DNA from 4 places in the Ectopseudomonas khazarica genome. Region 4 is predicted to be linked to each of the others. Evidence: riboswitches for the same ligand, from Rfam matches in the RefSeq annotation. Region 4 holds a riboswitch; each other region holds the start of a gene.
The links. A riboswitch is a leader RNA that binds a small molecule or an ion and turns the genes downstream of it on or off. The one in region 4 is predicted to bind cobalamin.
Positions count from the first base shown of each region.

Region 1: another riboswitch for cobalamin. It lies ahead of JLK41_RS20885 (energy-coupling factor ABC transporter permease); the one in region 4 lies ahead of cobW (cobalamin biosynthesis protein CobW).
Region 2: another riboswitch for cobalamin. It lies ahead of cobO (cob(I)yrinic acid a,c-diamide adenosyltransferase); the one in region 4 lies ahead of cobW (cobalamin biosynthesis protein CobW).
Region 3: another riboswitch for cobalamin. It lies ahead of JLK41_RS21325 (TonB-dependent receptor domain-containing protein); the one in region 4 lies ahead of cobW (cobalamin biosynthesis protein CobW).

Region 1 covers NZ_CP068551.1:4,434,114-4,438,319, forward strand. The annotation lists gene amn (AMP nucleosidase) at 1-1,141, opposite strand, end outside; gene JLK41_RS25410 (hypothetical protein) at 1,269-1,523, shown strand; gene JLK41_RS20880 (hypothetical protein) at 1,520-1,996, shown strand; gene JLK41_RS20885 (energy-coupling factor ABC transporter permease) at 2,006-2,686, opposite strand; cobalamin riboswitch at 2,740-2,943, opposite strand; gene JLK41_RS20890 (acyl-CoA dehydrogenase family protein) at 2,992-4,206, opposite strand, start outside.
Region 2 covers NZ_CP068551.1:1,994,662-1,998,867, forward strand. The annotation lists gene JLK41_RS09460 (C40 family peptidase) at 22-645, shown strand; gene JLK41_RS09465 (C40 family peptidase) at 728-1,252, shown strand; gene JLK41_RS09470 (hypothetical protein) at 1,262-1,582, shown strand; cobalamin riboswitch at 1,622-1,831, shown strand; gene cobO (cob(I)yrinic acid a,c-diamide adenosyltransferase) at 2,012-2,623, shown strand; gene JLK41_RS09480 (cobyrinic acid a,c-diamide synthase CobB) at 2,623-3,915, shown strand; gene bluB (5,6-dimethylbenzimidazole synthase) at 3,912-4,206, shown strand, end outside.
Region 3 covers NZ_CP068551.1:4,529,443-4,533,648, reverse strand. The annotation lists gene JLK41_RS21330 (cobalamin-binding protein) at 1-319, shown strand, start outside; gene JLK41_RS21325 (TonB-dependent receptor domain-containing protein) at 524-2,389, opposite strand; cobalamin riboswitch at 2,474-2,676, opposite strand; gene dxs (1-deoxy-D-xylulose-5-phosphate synthase) at 2,799-4,206, opposite strand, start outside.
Region 4 covers NZ_CP068551.1:5,356,191-5,360,396, forward strand. The annotation lists gene cobN (cobaltochelatase subunit CobN) at 1-510, opposite strand, end outside; gene cobW (cobalamin biosynthesis protein CobW) at 587-1,636, opposite strand; cobalamin riboswitch at 1,732-1,927, opposite strand; gene JLK41_RS25175 (cobalamin biosynthesis protein) at 2,014-2,454, shown strand; gene cobM (precorrin-4 C(11)-methyltransferase) at 2,451-3,206, shown strand; gene JLK41_RS25185 (hypothetical protein) at 3,436-3,666, opposite strand; gene JLK41_RS25190 (ParD-like family protein) at 3,819-4,031, shown strand; gene map (type I methionyl aminopeptidase) at 4,028-4,206, shown strand, end outside.

The DNA.
Region 1 (4,206 bases), 920 kb from region 4:
CGGTGCCGGTGCGCAGGCGCTTCTTCAGCTCGTCACCCTGCTCACCGGTCACCAGCTTGGCCGCCTCCTGCAGCGCCTGCTGCACCTCGGCCAGCGCCGGCAGCGGGATATGCGGCGGCAGCACGCGATCGAGAATGCCGTCGCGGCGCATGTAGGCGTGCGCCAGCACGTAGTCGCCGATGGTCTGCGACTGACGCAGGCCGCCGCAGTGGCCGATCATCAGCCAGCAGTGCGGACGCAGCACGGCGAGGTGATCGGTGATGTTCTTGGCGTTGGACGGGCCGACGCCGATGTTGACCAGGGTCACGCCGTGGCCATCCTCGGCCTGCAGGTGATAGGCCGGCATCTGGTAGCGGTGCCAGACCACGTTCTCGATGATCGCCTGCATCTCGCCTTCGGTCATACCGCGACTGATCACCACGTTGCCCGGCAGCACCATGCGGCTGAAGCGCGAGTTGCCCACCAGCATGTCCAGGCCATGGCGGATGAACTGATCGACGTAGCGGTGATAGTTGGTCAGCAGAATCCACGGCTGCACATGGCGCCAGTCGCTGCCGGTGTAGTGCTGGATGCGCTTGAGGGAAAAGTCGGTGCGCGCCGCATCGAACAGCGCCAACGGCAGCGGGTCGATGTTTTCCCAGTCGTACAGGCCGTCGGCCGTGCCATCGGTGGCGGCGGACAGATCGGTGCTGGGGAACACCCGCGCCAGTTCGGCGGCGGTCACGCCACTGCCGGCCAGCTCATCGCCGCCCTCGACCACGTAGGGATAGGGGATGTTCTGCTGGCTGCGGCCGACTTCCACGCGCAGGGTGAAATCGTTCATCAGCGGGCGCAGCTGCTCCAGCAGGTATTTGCGGAACGCTGCCGGCTGGGTCACGGTGATGGCGTAGGTGCCCGGCACCTGCACCTTGGCGTAGGCGCGCACGGTGGTCGGCACCTCGCCCTGGCACAAATAGGTCAGGCGCAGCTCGGGGTAGCGGAACAGGCAGTGCTCGCTGGCGTCCGGACGGATGCGCTCCTTGAGATAACGCTTGAGCGCCTGGCTCAACGCACCAGTGGCCTCCTGGTGCAGGGCGGCGAGACGGTCCACCGCCTCCTCGGGGGTGTGAACAACGATGAAATCATCTGAGCAGGCTTTCACGATGCATCTTCCTGACTGAACGGACATCCCTATCTTGCCTGCATACGCCGACGAAAACATAGCGCGACGACGCTCGCGGCACGATGCCAGCAGCTAGGCTTGCAGCAATTGCCCAGAGGTCATCCCCATGCTTCGAGCACTCTGCCTGCTGCTGGCCGTCGCCGTGTGTCTCGGCGCCCGCGCCGGCGAACTCGATGGCCACTACCGGACGACGCTCGACGGTCAGCCCGCCGAGCTGATCCTGCAGCAGCAGGGTGATCAGGTGGAGGGGCAATATGTGGAGAACCGCAGCCTGCGCCTGACCCTCAGGGGCCGCTACGACGCCAGCTGCTGCGCGCCGAGATCAGCGATCCACGCTCCGGCCTGCTGCTGGCGAACATGAATGCCACCTACGCCAACGCGATGCTCAACGCCTCGATCGCCGCACGCGACCCGCGCAACGGGCAGGTGCTGGAGCGCCAGGCCCTGTTCCAGCGCGAAGCGGCGCAGGCCGAGCAGGCGCCTGTCGTCGCTGTCATTCACGACCCGGCACTGATCGGCACCTGGGTGCACGAGAAGATCGTCAACAGCGGCGGCGCCAGCTTCGCCTCGTTCAACAGCGTGATGACGCTGCAACTGAACCCGGACGGCAGCGTCACGCAATGGAGCCGCTCCGCCGCAGGTGGCGCCGAGTGGACCTACGACAGCCCGGGCGAGGTGCAGTACAGCGGTCACTGGCGCAGTCAGGACGGCCTGCTGATGGTGCGTCTGAGCGGCGCGCCCGACTATCGCCCGGCGGCCTACTACCGCTTCAGTGACCAGTACCTGGTCACCGAGAGCAATAGCGGCCAGATGATCTGGCAGCGCCGCCGCTGATCAGCGGAATCAGGCCGCCTGGTGCAGGCGCACGTTGAACAGTGGCCCCTGGCTGAAACGCGACAGCGTCTTGGCGGCTGCCAGCACGCCCAGGTCGATCAGCGGCTCGACCAGGATCACGCTCATGTAGGCCAGGCCGAAGCTGCCCACCGCCGCCAGGTTTTCGGCGGAGAAACCATGGCCATAGACGGCCCAGAATGCCACCCAGGCGACGATGCCACCCTGGTAGGCAGTCGACAGCGCCAGCGCCTGCTTGTAGGAGAGTTCCACGTATGCGGTGCCCGGCGCGACGATGCGCTTGGCCAGCAGGCTGATGCCCCACAGCGGTACCAGCAGCGTGGTGACGTTCATCCCGTACTGCGGCAGGTCGAAGGGCGCGAAAAACAGCCCTTGCAGCAGCAGGCCGGCGGCCAGGCCGATGCCGGCGGCGCCGGCGCCGAACAGCAGCAACAGGGTCGAGCCGAGGATCAGGTGCACCTCGGACACGCCCACGGCGTGGTGCGGGAAGACCTCGAAGAAGCAGAACACCAGCGCAGTGGTCAGCAGGCTGCGCAGTGCCAGTGCGGCGACGCCGCCGTTGTTGCGGATGCTGTCCAGGGCGAGCTTGGCGGTGAGGCCGAGAGCGCTGACGGCGGTTGCGTAGCTGAGCAGGATCTTGGCGCCTTCGACGACACCGGGTTCGATATGCATTGGGGTTCCTTGGCCGCGCCCACCGCGCGACGATTCGGATGGAAGAAAGGGCAATACGCCCGTGAGCGATGGCAGGTCTCCTGGCTCACGGCTTGCCACTTCACCCGCCTTCCCGACCATCGTCAGTGGCACAAGGGGTGTCGTTCGCCGCTTACAGTTGCGGGGGCAGCCAGGGCCTTGGCGAGAGTCGCCGCACCCTGTTCCCTTTTCATCCGCGTGACGCGTGCGCACGCAGAACCATCGGCCGCCAGATTACTCGCCTGTTGCGCCAAAAAACAGCGCATCAGGCGATCGATGCCTGAACCTCAGGCCAGGTGTGGCGTGCTGCGCGCCAGCAGTGCCTCGACATCGACGCCGCGCGGCAAGGTCCCGTAGACCCGCCCTCGCCCTTCCAGACGGCTGGCGATGAAGGCATCGCTCACCAGGCTGTTGCCCGCCTCGAGCAGCAACTTGGCCTGCAGTGCCACGGCCATGTCCTCGGTGAGCTGGCGTGCGCGGTACTGGATGTCGGCGGTGTCACGGAAGTCCGCCTGCAGGCGCTGGATATGCGCCTTGAGGCGCGCATCACCATGGCCATCACCCAGCTCGGCGAACAGCGCGTCGAGCACGCCGGGCTCCTTGGACAGCGCGCGCAGCACGTCCAGGCATTGCACGTTGCCCGAACCTTCCCAGATCGAGTTGACCGGCGCTTCGCGGTACAGGCGCGGCATGATGGTTTCCTCGACGTAGCCGGCACCGCCCATGCATTCGCTGGCCTCGTAGATCATTTCCGGGGCGCGCTTGCAGATCCAGTACTTGCCCACGGCGGTGACCAGGCGAGCGAACTTGTCCTCCTGCTCGTCATGCTGATGGTCGAGCGCCCGGCCCATGCGCATGCACAGCGCCAGCGCCGCCTCGCTTTCCAGTGCCAGGTCGGCCAGCACGTTCTGCATCAACGGCTGCTCGGCGAGCAGCTTGCCGCCGACCTGGCGATGCGCGCAGTGGTGCGCCGCATGGGTCAGGGCCTGGCGCATCAGGCTGCTGGAGCCGACCATGCAGTCGAAGCGGGTCATGGCCACCATCTCGATGATGGTCGGCACGCCGCGCCCCTCCTCACCCAGCATCCAGGCGAAGGCGCCACGGTATTCCACCTCGCTGGAGGCGTTGGCCCAGTTACCCAGCTTGTTCTTCAGGCGCTGGACGTAGAACGCGTTGCGCGAGCCATCCGGGCGATGGCGCGGCAGGAGGAAGCAGGACAGGCCACGGTCGGTGTAGGCCAGGGTCAGGAAGGCGTCGCACATCGGCGCCGAGCAGAACCACTTGTGGCCGACCAGCTCGTAGCCCTGCCCCGGCCCGCCGAGGCCGATGGGATAGGCGCGCGTGGTGTTGGCACGCACGTCGGTGCCGCCCTGCTTCTCGGTCATGGCCATGCCGATGGTGACGCCGCTCTTCTGCTCCATCGGCAGGTTGCGCGGGTCGTACTCGGTCGCGAGGATCTTCGGCAGCCACTGCTCGGCGACGTTGGCCTGCAGGCTGATGGC
Region 2 (4,206 bases), 2.0 Mb from region 4:
TCCCTCGACACGGTCGTGCCCATGCTGAAGCGCTTCGCACCCCTCGTGCCTGTTGCACTCACCCTGTTTCTCGCCGCCTGCGCGGGCCATGCGCCGCAGCCGCAGAGCGGCGAAACCTCGGCCCGGCCCGCCGCCCCTGTACAGGCTCAGCAGAGCGAGCCGGCAGAGGATGACGTCGCCGCACTGGTCGACGACAAACCCTATGAAATGCCGCAGTTGGCCGACAGCCTGCTCGATCTCGGGCGTTCGCTGATCGGCACCCGCTATCGCTACGGCGGCACCTCGGTGCAGTCCGGTTTCGATTGCAGCGGCTTCGTCGGCTACCTGTTCCGCGAGGAAGTGGGTCTGGAGCTGCCGCGCTCCACCCGCGAGCTGATCAAGCTGGATGCGCCCAAGGTGGCGCGTGCCGACCTGGAGCCGGGTGACCTGATCCTGTTCAACAACCGGGGTCGTGGTCGCGTCAGCCATGCCGGCATCTACCTGGGCGATGACCAGTTCATCCACTCCAGCAGCAGCCGCAGCGGTGGCGTGCGCATCGACAGCCTGGACGACAGCTACTGGAAGCGCAGCTACATGGAGGCCAAGCGCGTGCTGGCGCTGGCTTCGACAGAAGACGAACAGGCCTCGGCCAAGGCCCATCCCTGAGGGGACGGCGTAACCGCAGGGTTGCGCCACCACGCCCGAGGCGGCAGAGTAGAGCCTGTCCAGGCTCAGGATCGCCTCGCTCATGCCCGTCACGACCCGTGTTGCCCTCGTTTCCCTCGCGCTGCTGCTGAGTGCCTGCAGCAGCCACGCTCCCGCTCCCCAGCCCGTCTACATACCGCCAAGCGCTTCCTCGGCCTATCAGGGCGGAACCGAGGATGTCCTGTTTCGTGCGCTCGGCCTGGTCGGTACGCCTTACCGTTATGGCGGCAACACACCCGAGGGCGGCTTCGATTGCAGTGGCCTGATCGGCTATGTCTACCGCGACGCCGCCGGTATCAGCCTGCCTCGCTCGACGCGTGAGCTCAGTGCCATGCGCACCCCGGATGTCCGTCGTGATGCCCTGCAAAGTGGCGACCTGGTGTTCTTCGCCACCAGCGGCGGGCGCAGCGTCAGTCACGCCGGCATCTATGTCGGCGAGGGTCGCTTCGTGCATGCGCCGTCCAGCGGCGGCACCGTGCGCCTGGACAGCCTCGACAACGTCTACTGGCAGCGTGTCTATCTCGATGCCAAGCGGGTCATCACGCCGGAGCTGGCGCACAACCCCTGACCCCTGCCGATGGCCGATCCCATTCGTCTGCCGCCGCAGCCTGAAGCGTGCGAGCTTTGCGCTCGCCCTGTGGCCTTGACGCGCCATCATCTGATTCCCCGGGCGCTGCATGACAAGGCCTACGTACAGAAACGCTATCCCCGGCATGAGCGCATCAGCGCCACGCTGTGGGTCTGTCGCGCCTGCCATAACCAGATTCACCGCCTGTTCAGCGAAAAGGAGCTGGCACTGACCTATAACACTCGGGAAGCGTTGCTGGGCGACGAGCGCTTGCGCACCTTCGTCGAGTGGTTGGCGCGCAAGCCGGCAGGCTTCACGCCCAGGCACTGAGCAGCTTCGGCGTTGACGCGCAGGGTGGCCAGCCTCTACTCTGCGCGCCTTGCTTCAGGTGCCCTGAATCGCCGCCAGCGGCGGTCGAGAGGGTGAAACAGGGAAGCCGGTTCCAATGCCGGCGCTGCCCCCGCAACGGTAGGTGAGTCGTACGCCGCCATAGGCCACTGTGCAGTGCACGGGAAGGCGCGGCGTTGAACCTTTGGTTCGCTCACGAGCCCGGAGACCGGCCTGTCGCAGTTTCACGGCATCGCGGAGGGCGTTGTCCGGCCAGCGCTCCGGTTGCACCGGGGCGTTCGTGTTTTCTGTCTTCCGCATGCCCGACCAGCCATTGGCGCCTGGATGGGACGTGCGCATCGTCGTCTCTTCTTCTGGTTGCCGTTCGCGCCGCGCACGACCTTGCCGGCGCGTGATGTACAGGAGCAGAGCATGAGCGAGTCCGTCGAACGTGATGAGCGCCACAAGGCGCGCATGCAGCGCAAGAAAGCCCTGATCGACGAGAAGATCGCCCAGGCCCAGGACGAGTACGGTCTGCTGCTGGTGCACAGCGGCAACGGCAAGGGCAAGAGCAGCAGCGCCTTCGGCATGGTCGCCCGGGCCCTCGGGCATGGCATCAGGGTCGGCGTGGTGCAGTTCATCAAGGGCGCAGCCAGCACCGGGGAGGAAACCTTCTTCCGCCGTTTCCCCGAGGAAGTCAGCTACCACGTGATGGGCGAGGGGTTCACCTGGGAGACCCAGGACCGTCAGCGTGACATCGCCAAGGCGCAGGACGCCTGGAACGTGGCGCGGCGCCTGCTCGCCGACGAGTCCGTCGGCCTGGTGGTGCTGGACGAGCTGAACATCGCCCTCAAGCACGGTTATCTCGACCTGCCCACGGTACTGGCCGATATCGAAGCCCGGCCACTGCTGCAGCATGTAGTGGTGACGGGGCGGGGCGCCTTGCCGGAGATGATCGAGGCCGCCGATACGGTCACCGAGATGAACCTGGTCAAGCATGCGTTCAAGGCCGGGGTGAAGGCGCAGAAGGGCATCGAATTCTGATGAGCGCACGTCAATGTCCGGCGCTGTTGATCGCCGCGCCGGCCTCCGGTCAGGGCAAGACCACCGTCACCGCTGCGCTGGCGCGCCTGCATACGCGCCAGGGGCGGCGGGTGCGGGTGTTCAAGTGCGGCCCGGACTTCCTCGACCCGATGATCCATGCCCGTGCCAGCGGCGCGCCGGTGTACCAGCTCGACCTGGCCATGGTCGGCGAGGCCGAGAGTCGCCGCCTGTTGTGGCAGGCCGCTGGCGAAGCCGACCTGATCCTGATCGAAGGGGTGATGGGCCTGTTCGACGGCAAGCCCTCGGCGGCCGACCTGGCGCGTCACTTCGGCGTAGCGGTGCTGGCGGTGATCGATGGCGCCGCCATGGCGCAGACCTTCGGCGCGCTGGCCCATGGCCTGGCCACCTTCCAACCGGACCTGCCGTTTGCCGGCGTGCTCGGCAACCGCGTCGCCAGCACGCGCCACGGCGAGATCCTGCGTGATGCCCTGCCGGAGACGATCCGCTGGTTCGGTGCCCTGCCACGCAGTGCGGCGGTGGAACTGCCCAGCCGCCACCTGGGGTTGGTGCAGGCGGCCGAACTGGCCGACCTCGATGCCCGGCTGGATGCCGCCGCTGATGCCCTGGCGGCCAGTGCCGACGTCGATCTGCCGCCATCAGTGAGCTTCGCCGCACCAGTGATCGATGAGCCAGGCTCCCTGCTTGCCGGCGTGCGCATCGGCGTAGCGCGGGACGCGGCATTCGCCTTCCTCTACCAGGCCAACCTCGACCTGTTGCAGGCCCTGGGCGCCGAGCTGCGCTACTTCTCGCCGCTCGCCGACAGCGCCTTGCCCGAGGTGGACAGCCTCTACCTGCCAGGTGGCTACCCCGAGCTGTACCTGGCCGAGCTGGAAGCCAACCAGGCCATGGCGGCGGCGATTCGTGCCCATCACCAGGCCGGCAAGCCGCTGCTCGCCGAATGCGGCGGCATGCTCTACCTGCTCGACGAGCTGCATGACAAGCAGGGCGCCAGTGGCCGCATGCTCGGCCTGCTTGCCGGCAGCGCGACCCTGCAGCCGCGCCTGACCGCGCTGGCGTTGCAGGAAGTCGAGCTGGCGGAAGGCCTGCTGCGTGGCCACACCTATCACCACTCACGACTGGACAGCCCGCTCACGCCGCACGCGCAGGCGCGCTGCCCGAACGGCAAGCCGGTGGCCGAGGCGGTCTATCGGCTCGGCCGGCTCACCGCCAGCTACATCCATTTCTACCTGCCATCCAATCCGGAGGCGGCCGCCGCGCTGTTGCGTCCATGAGCGATCACGCCTTCTCTGCGCTGGAGCGTGCGGCGGTGTACCGCGCCATTGGCGAGCGCCGTGACATGCGCCACTTCGCCGGTGGCCAGGTGCCGCCCGAGGTGCTGGCACGCCTGCTGGAGGCCGCGCACCACGCGCCCAGCGTCGGCCTGATGCAGCCCTGGCGCTTCCTGCGCATCAGCGATCCGCAGCTGCGCCAGCAGGCGCATGAGCTGGTGGAGGCGGAGCGGGTGCGTACCGCCGAAGCCCTGGGCGAGCGCTCGGACGCGTTCATGCGCCTGAAGGTCGAGG
Region 3 (4,206 bases), 830 kb from region 4:
CTGGCATCAGCCGCTGTACACCATCGGTGGCGAACAGTTGATCGGCGATGCGCTGCAGGTGTGCGGCGCACGGAACCTCTTCGCCGAGCTGCCGCAGCCTGCGCCACAGGTCAGCGTGGAGGCCGTGCTGGCGCGCGATCCGGACATCATCCTGGGCGGCAGCAATGCCGAACTGAGCGCCTGGCAGGCCTGGCCGCAGCTGCATGCCGTGCGCCAGGGCCAGGTATGGACGGTGCCGGACAAGGGCCTGGAACGGCCCAGTCTGCAGATGCTCGGGGCGATCGAGCAGTTGTGCGAGCGGATGGCCGGGGCGCGTTAGTGCCACGGGACGTGCAGTGCTTTCGCAGGCAGGCTTGGCCGCCTGTGGATGTTGCTGGCGTGGGTTGCGCTCGATGTGGCGCTAACCCACCACCGCTGCCATGCGTTCCATCGCTGGTGGGTTACGCGGCGCTCCCGTTCATCGGCGCTTGCCAGATAGGCGTTCGGCGCCGCTAACCCACCCTACGCGAGCAGTGCATCGACATCAGATCTGCGGCGTCCAGGTTACGGCGAACAGTGCGGTGCGTCCGGCACTGTTGTAGCCGAAGCGCCCGTTGGGCGTGCTGTACGTGGCTTCTGCGTAGTCCCGGTCCAGCAGGTTATCCAGCTTCAGGCTCAGCCCCAGTTCCTGGGTGGCCTGCCAGGCTGCGCGCAGGCTGAGCAGGCCGTAGCCGCTCATCCTGATCTGGTTCTCGGCATCGTCGTAACGACCACTGAGCGCACGCCAGCCAGCGCCAATCGACACGTCACCGAAGCGGCGGTCGATATCCAGCGTCAGCGTGCGTTTGGCGCGACGTTGCAGGGTATGACCGCTGTCGCGATCGCGCGGGTCGATCAGGGCCAGGGCCAGGTTGCCTTGCCAGCCGAACAGTTCCTGCTGCACTGCGGCCTCGAAACCATTGATCCGGGCAGTCTGGACGTTCTGCGGAATGAAGTTCTCGTCCAGAACGATGGCATCTTCGATCTCGGTTCGGTAAACGGAGGCCTGCAGCGAGCCTGTGTCGCTGTACCGGCTGCGCCATTGCAGTTCGTAGCTCCTGGAGCGTTCCGGGGTGAGCTCGGGGTTAGCGCTGGGGAAACACATGCTGCCGAAGCAGAAGTCCGGGTAATACAGGTCATTGAAGGTTGGCGCGCGGAAGCCTTCGCTATACGACAGAATCAGATCGTGGGCGTTGCCCAGCGGCAGAGTCAGTGCCGCATTCCAGGTGTTTTCGTCGCCGAACTGCTGGTTGTCGTCATGGCGCAAGCCGATCTCGGTGGAAAAGTTTTCCCCGCTATAACGATGCTGGATGAAGGCTGCGCGGTTCCAGCGCGAATCCTCGACGAAGTCCGTGGTGCCCTGGGCTCGATCCTCGTACCAGTCCAAGCCCAGCAGCAACTGATGGTTCTCGGTGAGTGTCAGCGTGTTCAGCCAGTTGGCGGCGTCACGGTATGTGTTGAACTGGCTGACTGAACCACCCGGTTGATCATTGCCGCTATCGCGTTTGTCTTCGCTGTGGCCCAGCTCCAGGCGACTGCTCCAGCTATCGCTGAGCTGTGCGTCGATGAAGCCGGAAGCACTGCTGAGCAGGTAGTCGGTAGTCGGCAGCGAGCCGCTGAAGACATCGTCGTACTCCACCTGGCCACGCTGGTCGAGCAGGTTGAAACCGATCTGCAGGCTGTCATCGAAGCGGTGCGACAGACTCAGGCTCAGTGAGCGGTTGCGGTAGGCATCGTCGTCGCCATTGGCGCCGAAACCGTCGCGGGTCGCGTCGATACCGGCCGTCTCGTCCAGTGCAGCGCCCAGGTGAAAGCGGGTGCGCTCATCGCCACCGGAAAGACCAAGGCTGCGCTGGTAGGTACTGTCGCTGCCGGCTGCCAGGCGCACGTAAGGGGCGAGCCCCTGGTCATCGCCCTTGCGCGTGAAAATCTGTATCACCCCACCGATGGCATCGGAGCCGTAGAGTGCCGAACGGGCGCCACGCACGACCTCGATACGCTCGATCTGCTCGGGGGCGAGAAATTCCAGGCTGCTGGTACCACTGGATGCCGCGGCGATGCGTTGGCCATCGACCAGCACCAGCGTTTGTGCCGTGCTGGTGCCGCGCAGAAACACGCCCGTCTGGCTGCCAGTACCGCCAGTGCGGACGACGCTAAGACCGGGAACGCGCTGCAGCAGCTCTGCAACGCTGCTGACCTGCAAACGCTCGATATCCGCTCGCTCGAACACGGTGCTGGCCGCCGTGGCCTGGGCTTGTGGTTCGGGCATGCGGCCCGAGGTGATGACCAGGGGCTCGGCCACGTAGGGTTCGCTGGCCAGTGACAGGCCAGGCAGGACGGCAATGGCCAGGGCCAGGCGAGACGCTCTCATGATGATTTCCTCAAGGTCGGCAGACTTTCGAGGAGGACAGCAGCCAGCGCGTGGGCGGCGCTTGACCGTGCTGCCCTCCGCAACACCAGTCGATCCGCCTTGGCCGGTCTCCGGGCTCTCGACCCCTATCCGCCTTCCCGGGGGCTCCCAGTGGCGGTTGGATAGGGACAAGCGTGATGCTTGCAGTCGATTACCGTTGCGGGGGCAGCGTCGGGATTGCTCATGGAGAGCGCACCGACTTCCCGTTCAGCAGACCGTTGAAAACTACCTGCGTTGGCGTTTTTTCAACGGCTTGCTGACGCCGCTTGCGCAGCGCACCCTGGCGGAACATGAAGTGCGCGCACCTTAGTGCGCGCGCAGCGGCATGACAAGCAAGCCCGGCTCATGCGGCGATGAGCGGGGCTCATGCTCAGAGCAGGTTCAGGCGTTCGCGCACCGCGCGTTCGATGCCGGCATCGTCCAGGCCGCACTCGGCGAGCATCTGGCTGGGCTTGGCATGCTCGACGTAGTAGTCCGGCAGGCCGAGGTGCAGCATCGACACCTGGCGGTTCTCGGCGGCGAAGAATTCGCTGACCGCGCTGCCGGCACCGCCCATCACGGCGTTTTCCTCGAGGGTCACCAGCAGCTCATGGCTGTCGGCCAGCTCACGCAGCAGGGCTTCGTCCAGCGGTTTGACGAAGCGCATGTCGACCACGCTGGCGTCCAGCGTCTCGCCAACCCGCAGGGCTTCGGCCAGTTGCACGCCGAAGGCCAGCAGGGCGACGCGCTTGCCCTGGCGACGGACCACGGCCTTGCCGATTTCCAGCGGTTCGAGGCCCGCATCGAGCGGGGCGTTGGGGCCGGTGCCACGCGGGTAGCGCACGGCTGCCGGGCCGTCGAACAGGTGGCCGGTGGTGAGCATGCGGCGCATCTCGTTCTCGTCGCTCGGCGTCATCACCAGCATGCCGGGGATGCAGCGCAGGTACGACAGGTCGAAGCTACCGGCATGGGTCGGGCCGTCTTCGCCGACCAGGCCGGCGCGGTCGATGGCGAACAGCACGTCGAGGTGTTGCACGGCCACGTCATGGATCAGCTGGTCATAGGCGCGCTGGAGGAAGGTGGAGTAGATCGCCACCACCGGCTTGGCGCCCTCGCAGGCCATGCCGGCCGCCAGGGTCACGGCATGCTGTTCGGCGATGGCGACATCGAAGTAGCGCTCGGGGAAACGCTCGCTGAAGGCCACCAGGTCGGAGCCTTCCTTCATCGCCGGGGTAATGCCGACCAGGCGCTCATCGGCCTCGGCCATGTCGCACAGCCACTGGCCGAACACGTTGGAGTACTTCGGGCCGCTCGGCCGCTTCGGGCTGGAGAGTGCTGCGGCCGGCGGCGTCACCGGCTCCAGCTTGGTGATGGCGTGATAGCCGATCGGGTCGGCCTCGGCCGGCGCGAAGCCCTTGCCCTTCTTGGTCACCACGTGGAGGAACTGCGGGCCGTCCAGGTCGCGCATGTTGCGCAGGGTGGCCAGCAGGGTCGGCAGGTCGTGGCCGTCGATGGGGCCGACGTAGTTCCAGCCCAGCTCCTCGAACAGGGTGCCGGGCACCAGCATGCCCTTGGCGTGCTCCTCGACCTTGCGCGCGATTTCCCAGGCACCGGGCAGGCGCGAGAGCATCTTCTTGCTGCCTTCGCGCATGCTGGCGTAGGTGCGGCTGGAGATGATCTTGGCCAGGTAGTTGGACAGGCCGCCGACGTTCTTGGAGATCGACATGTCGTTGTCGTTGAGGATCACCAGCATGTTGGCGCCGACGTCGGTGGCATGGTTGAGCGCTTCGAAGGCCATG
Region 4 (4,206 bases):
CGGCTCGACCCAGCTGTCGCTGCGTCCCAGCCAGCGACTGCCGATGAAACGGAACAACTGCTGTGCGTTGTCCAGCCCGCCCTGGCGCAGGTACTGCCAGAGACGGCAGCTGTCGTCCTCGCAGGCGTTGCCCATGGCCATCAGCTGCGGATCGGGCTGATCGTCGCCCGGCACCATGATCACCTGCGCACCGAGCCCGGCCAGTTCGACCAGGCGTTCGATCCCGTAGCGCCAGTAGCTCACCCCGCCATGCACGGAAATCAGGATGACCTTCGCATGCTGCAGCACCTGCTCGACGTAGAAGTCCACCGATGCGTGGTTGCTCAACTGCGCCGGGCTGGCCAGGCGCAGGCTGGGGTAATCGTCCGGCAACTGCCGGGCGGCCTCGGCGAGCAGAGACAGGTGCGAGTCGCCGGTGCAGAGAATCACCAGCTCGGCCGGCGTCTGGCCAAGGTCGGCAATGCTGTCGGCCGGCAGCTGGGCGCCGGGCTGGGTGCGTAATAAATGCATGGTCGATCCGTGGGAGGGGTTTTCAGCCGCGACGATCAGCGAGCCAGGTCGTGGCTGAAGCCCCTCCCATGCTCACTCAGGCCAGCGCCGCTTGCAGCTCGGCCTGAATGGCCGCACGGTCGAGCTGCTGGCCGATCACCACCAGACGGCTGATGCGCGGCTCGTCGGCTTGCCAGGCACGGTCGAAGTGACGGTCGAAGCGCTGACCCACGCCCTGTACCAGCAGACGCATCGGTTTGCCGGGGATGGCGGCGAAGCCTTTCACCCGCAGGATGCCGTGCTTGACCACCGCCGCCTTCAGCGCAGCCAGCAGGCGCGACTCCTCGGCTTCCGGTAGTTCCACGTGGAACGAGTCGAATTCTTCATGATCGTGATCCTCGTCTTCATCGTCATGATGGGTGCGACGATTCTCGATATGCAGCTCGGTTTCGCTGTTCAGTCCCAGCAGCACATCCATCGGCAGATCGCCGCCATGCGCTTCGATCACCTTCACCGCCGGCGGCAGCTCCTCGGCGACTTCCGCGCGTACCGCCGCCAGCGCTTCGGCATCGAGCAGATCGGCCTTGTTGAGGATCACCAGGTCGGCACTGGCCAGCTGATCGGCGAACAGCTCATGCAGCGGCGACTCATGGTCGAGGTTGGGATCCAGCTTGCGCTGCGCGTCGACCTGCTCGGGGAAGGCGGCGAAGGTGCCTACGCTCACCGCCGGGCTGTCGACCACGGTGATCACCGCGTCGACGGTGCAGGCGTTGCGGATTTCCGGCCAGTTGAAGGCCTGTACCAGCGGTTTGGGCAGGGCCAGGCCACTGGTCTCGATGAGGATATGGTCGAGGTCGCCACGGCGCGCCACCAGCTCGCGCATCACCGGGAAGAACTCTTCCTGCACGGTGCAGCACAGGCAGCCGTTGGCCAGCTCGAACACGCGGCCGCTGGCCTCTTCCTCGCTGCAGCCGATGGAGCACTGCTTGAGGATCTCGCCGTCGATCCCCAGCTCGCCGAACTCATTGACGATCACCGCGATGCGACGGCCGCCGGCATTGGCCAGCAGGTGGCGCAGCAGGGTGGTTTTACCGGCACCGAGAAAACCGGTGACGATGGTGACAGGCAGTTTGGCGAGGGTTTGCATGAAAGGCCCCGTGGCGACGATGAATTCGGCGGACGGGTACGGGCAGACAGGCACGCGCGAGCATGCAGGCCGCATCGGATCACCCCGTCCGAACAGTTGGCTGACGAAACGAGGCAGGTCTCCTGGCTCACGGTCTGCACAGGGTGCGCCCTTCACCTTCCCGCCCTGGGCAGTGGTGTATCGAAGGGTTTGAGACCGTTCACAGTTGCGGGGGCAGCCAGGGCATCGACCCTGTTCCCTCTTAGCTTCACGACAACCGCGCCGTGAAGAACCTCGAATGCGCGAAGGCTACGCAGGCCACGGCGGCCGGTCAATCACGGTTGACCGCCGGCAGGTGCCATGATGAGCTACGCCCCCGTCCAAGCCGAATGCCGCTCATGCTGCCGACCCCCTCCGCACGCCATCCAGCCTCGCCGATGCAGGTCGTTGCCGGGCTGGGCTGCAGAAGTGGCTGCGCCATGCAGGAGCTGCTCGACCTGCTCGTCGACAGCCTGGCGCAGCATGAGCTGACGCTGGGCAACCTGGCAGGACTGGCCAGCAGCGCCCACAAGCGCAACGAGGCGGGCCTGCAGCAACTGGCCGAGCATCTGCAGCTGGAGTTGCACCTGTTCACGGCCGCAGAGCTCTCGCCCTACCAGCCACCAGCACCCGGCAACCCCCGTGTCCAAGCAGCCACTGGCGCTGCTGCCGTGGCCGAGCCCTGTGCGCTCGCGCTGGCCAGACGCATGGGCAAGAGCACGGCGCACCTGCTTGGCGAAAAACGCAAAACCGCCAGGGCAACCTGCGCCCTGGCAGCATTCACGAGAGAGTCCGCATGACCGTCTATTTCATCGGGGCCGGCCCCGGCGACCCCGAGCTCATCACCGTCAAGGGCCAACGGCTTATCCACAGCTGCCCGGTGATCCTCTACGCCGGCTCGCTGGTGCCCGAAGCCGTGCTGCAGGGCCATCGCGCCGAGCAGGTGGTCAACACCGCCGAGCTGCATCTCGGGGAAATCGTCGAGCTGCTACGCCTGGCCCATGAACGCGGCCAGGACGTGGCTCGCGTGCATTCCGGCGACCCTTCGCTGTACGGCGCCATCGGCGAACAGATCCGCGAATTACGCCGCCTGGGCATTCCCTTCGAGATCGTTCCCGGCGTCACCGCCGCCGCCGCCTGCGCGGCGTTGCTGGAAAGCGAGCTGACCCTGCCGGGCATCGCCCAGACGGTGATCCTCACCCGCTACGGCACCACCTCGCCGATGCCCGAAGGTGAACAGTTGCACGATCTCGCCCGGCATCGGGCGACCCTGGCCATCCACCTCGGCGTGCGCCAGCTACCCGCCATCGTCGGCGAACTGCTGCCGCACTATGGCGCCGACTGCCCCGTCGCGGTTATCCACAGAGCGACCTGGCCGGACCAGGACTGGGTGCAAGGAACGCTCAGCGACATAGAGGAGAAGGTCGCAGCCAAGGACTTCCGCCGCACGGCGCTGATCCTCGTCGGCCGCGTGCTCGACCCGGGCGCCTTCGCCGAGTCGGCGCTGTATGACGCCGCGCACCGTCATCTCTATCGCCCGAGCAGCGACTGAGCCGAGCTGCGCTGGCGATAAACTGCACAAAGCGCTGAGAGTACCGTAAACAGAGGCCTGCAGAACCTTATCAACAGGTTAGAAAAGAACTTATCCCAACTCTTTGTGGATAGCCCTGAAACAAGGCTCAGTTTTTGTACAACTGCCTGAAACGCCCTGAGCACAAGGACTTCAGCCAGGTATCACGAGGATATCCACAGGATGATCCACGCCAACTGTTAGCAACCGCTCAAAGCTGTACTTCCAACCGCTTGATACCCACCGCCCGCAACTCGACCACCAGCTCGTCGAGGCTGGCAAAGCTCTCGACCTGTTCGGCCGCATCCACCAGGAAGAAGCTGCGCCCGGCGTCTTTCTTGAAGAAGACGATCCACTCGGCGGTATTGGCCGGGTTCGCCATGATCTGGGTGTCGAACATGACCCCTTCAGCCGTTCTGCGTTTTACATCCGCACGTTTCATCGTTTCTCCCGTTTCAACCTGACTGCAATGTCCTGCCATCGCACCTGCCATGCGAACAGCCCCCACAGTTTAAAGGATGGCGCCCCCTGTTGAAGAAACTGACGAAACGTGGCTATATGATTTATATACGAATCATATAGCCAGGAGGTTCCATGGGTATCGTCAACATCGATGACGAACTGCACGACCAGATTCGCCGGGCGAGCAGCGTGTCGCATCGCTCCATCAATGCTCAGGCCGGGTTCTGGATTCGCATCGGCATGCTCTGCGAAATGAACCCGACGCTGAGTTTCAACGACGTGATGGCGGCCGAGATGCGCGCAGCCGGCATTACCGTGCAGCCGAGCCTGGCAGCGACCTCATGACCAAGACCGCGCAGGAGATAGCGCTGATGGCCGAGTCCGGCAGGTTGCTGGCGTCGGTGTTCGGCTATCTCGATCGTCTGGATCTGCTCGGCCTGTCGACGCTGCAGGTCAACGACCTTGTGGAAAAGTACATCGTCGACACGCTCGAGGCGCGCCCGGCGAGCAAGGGCCAGTA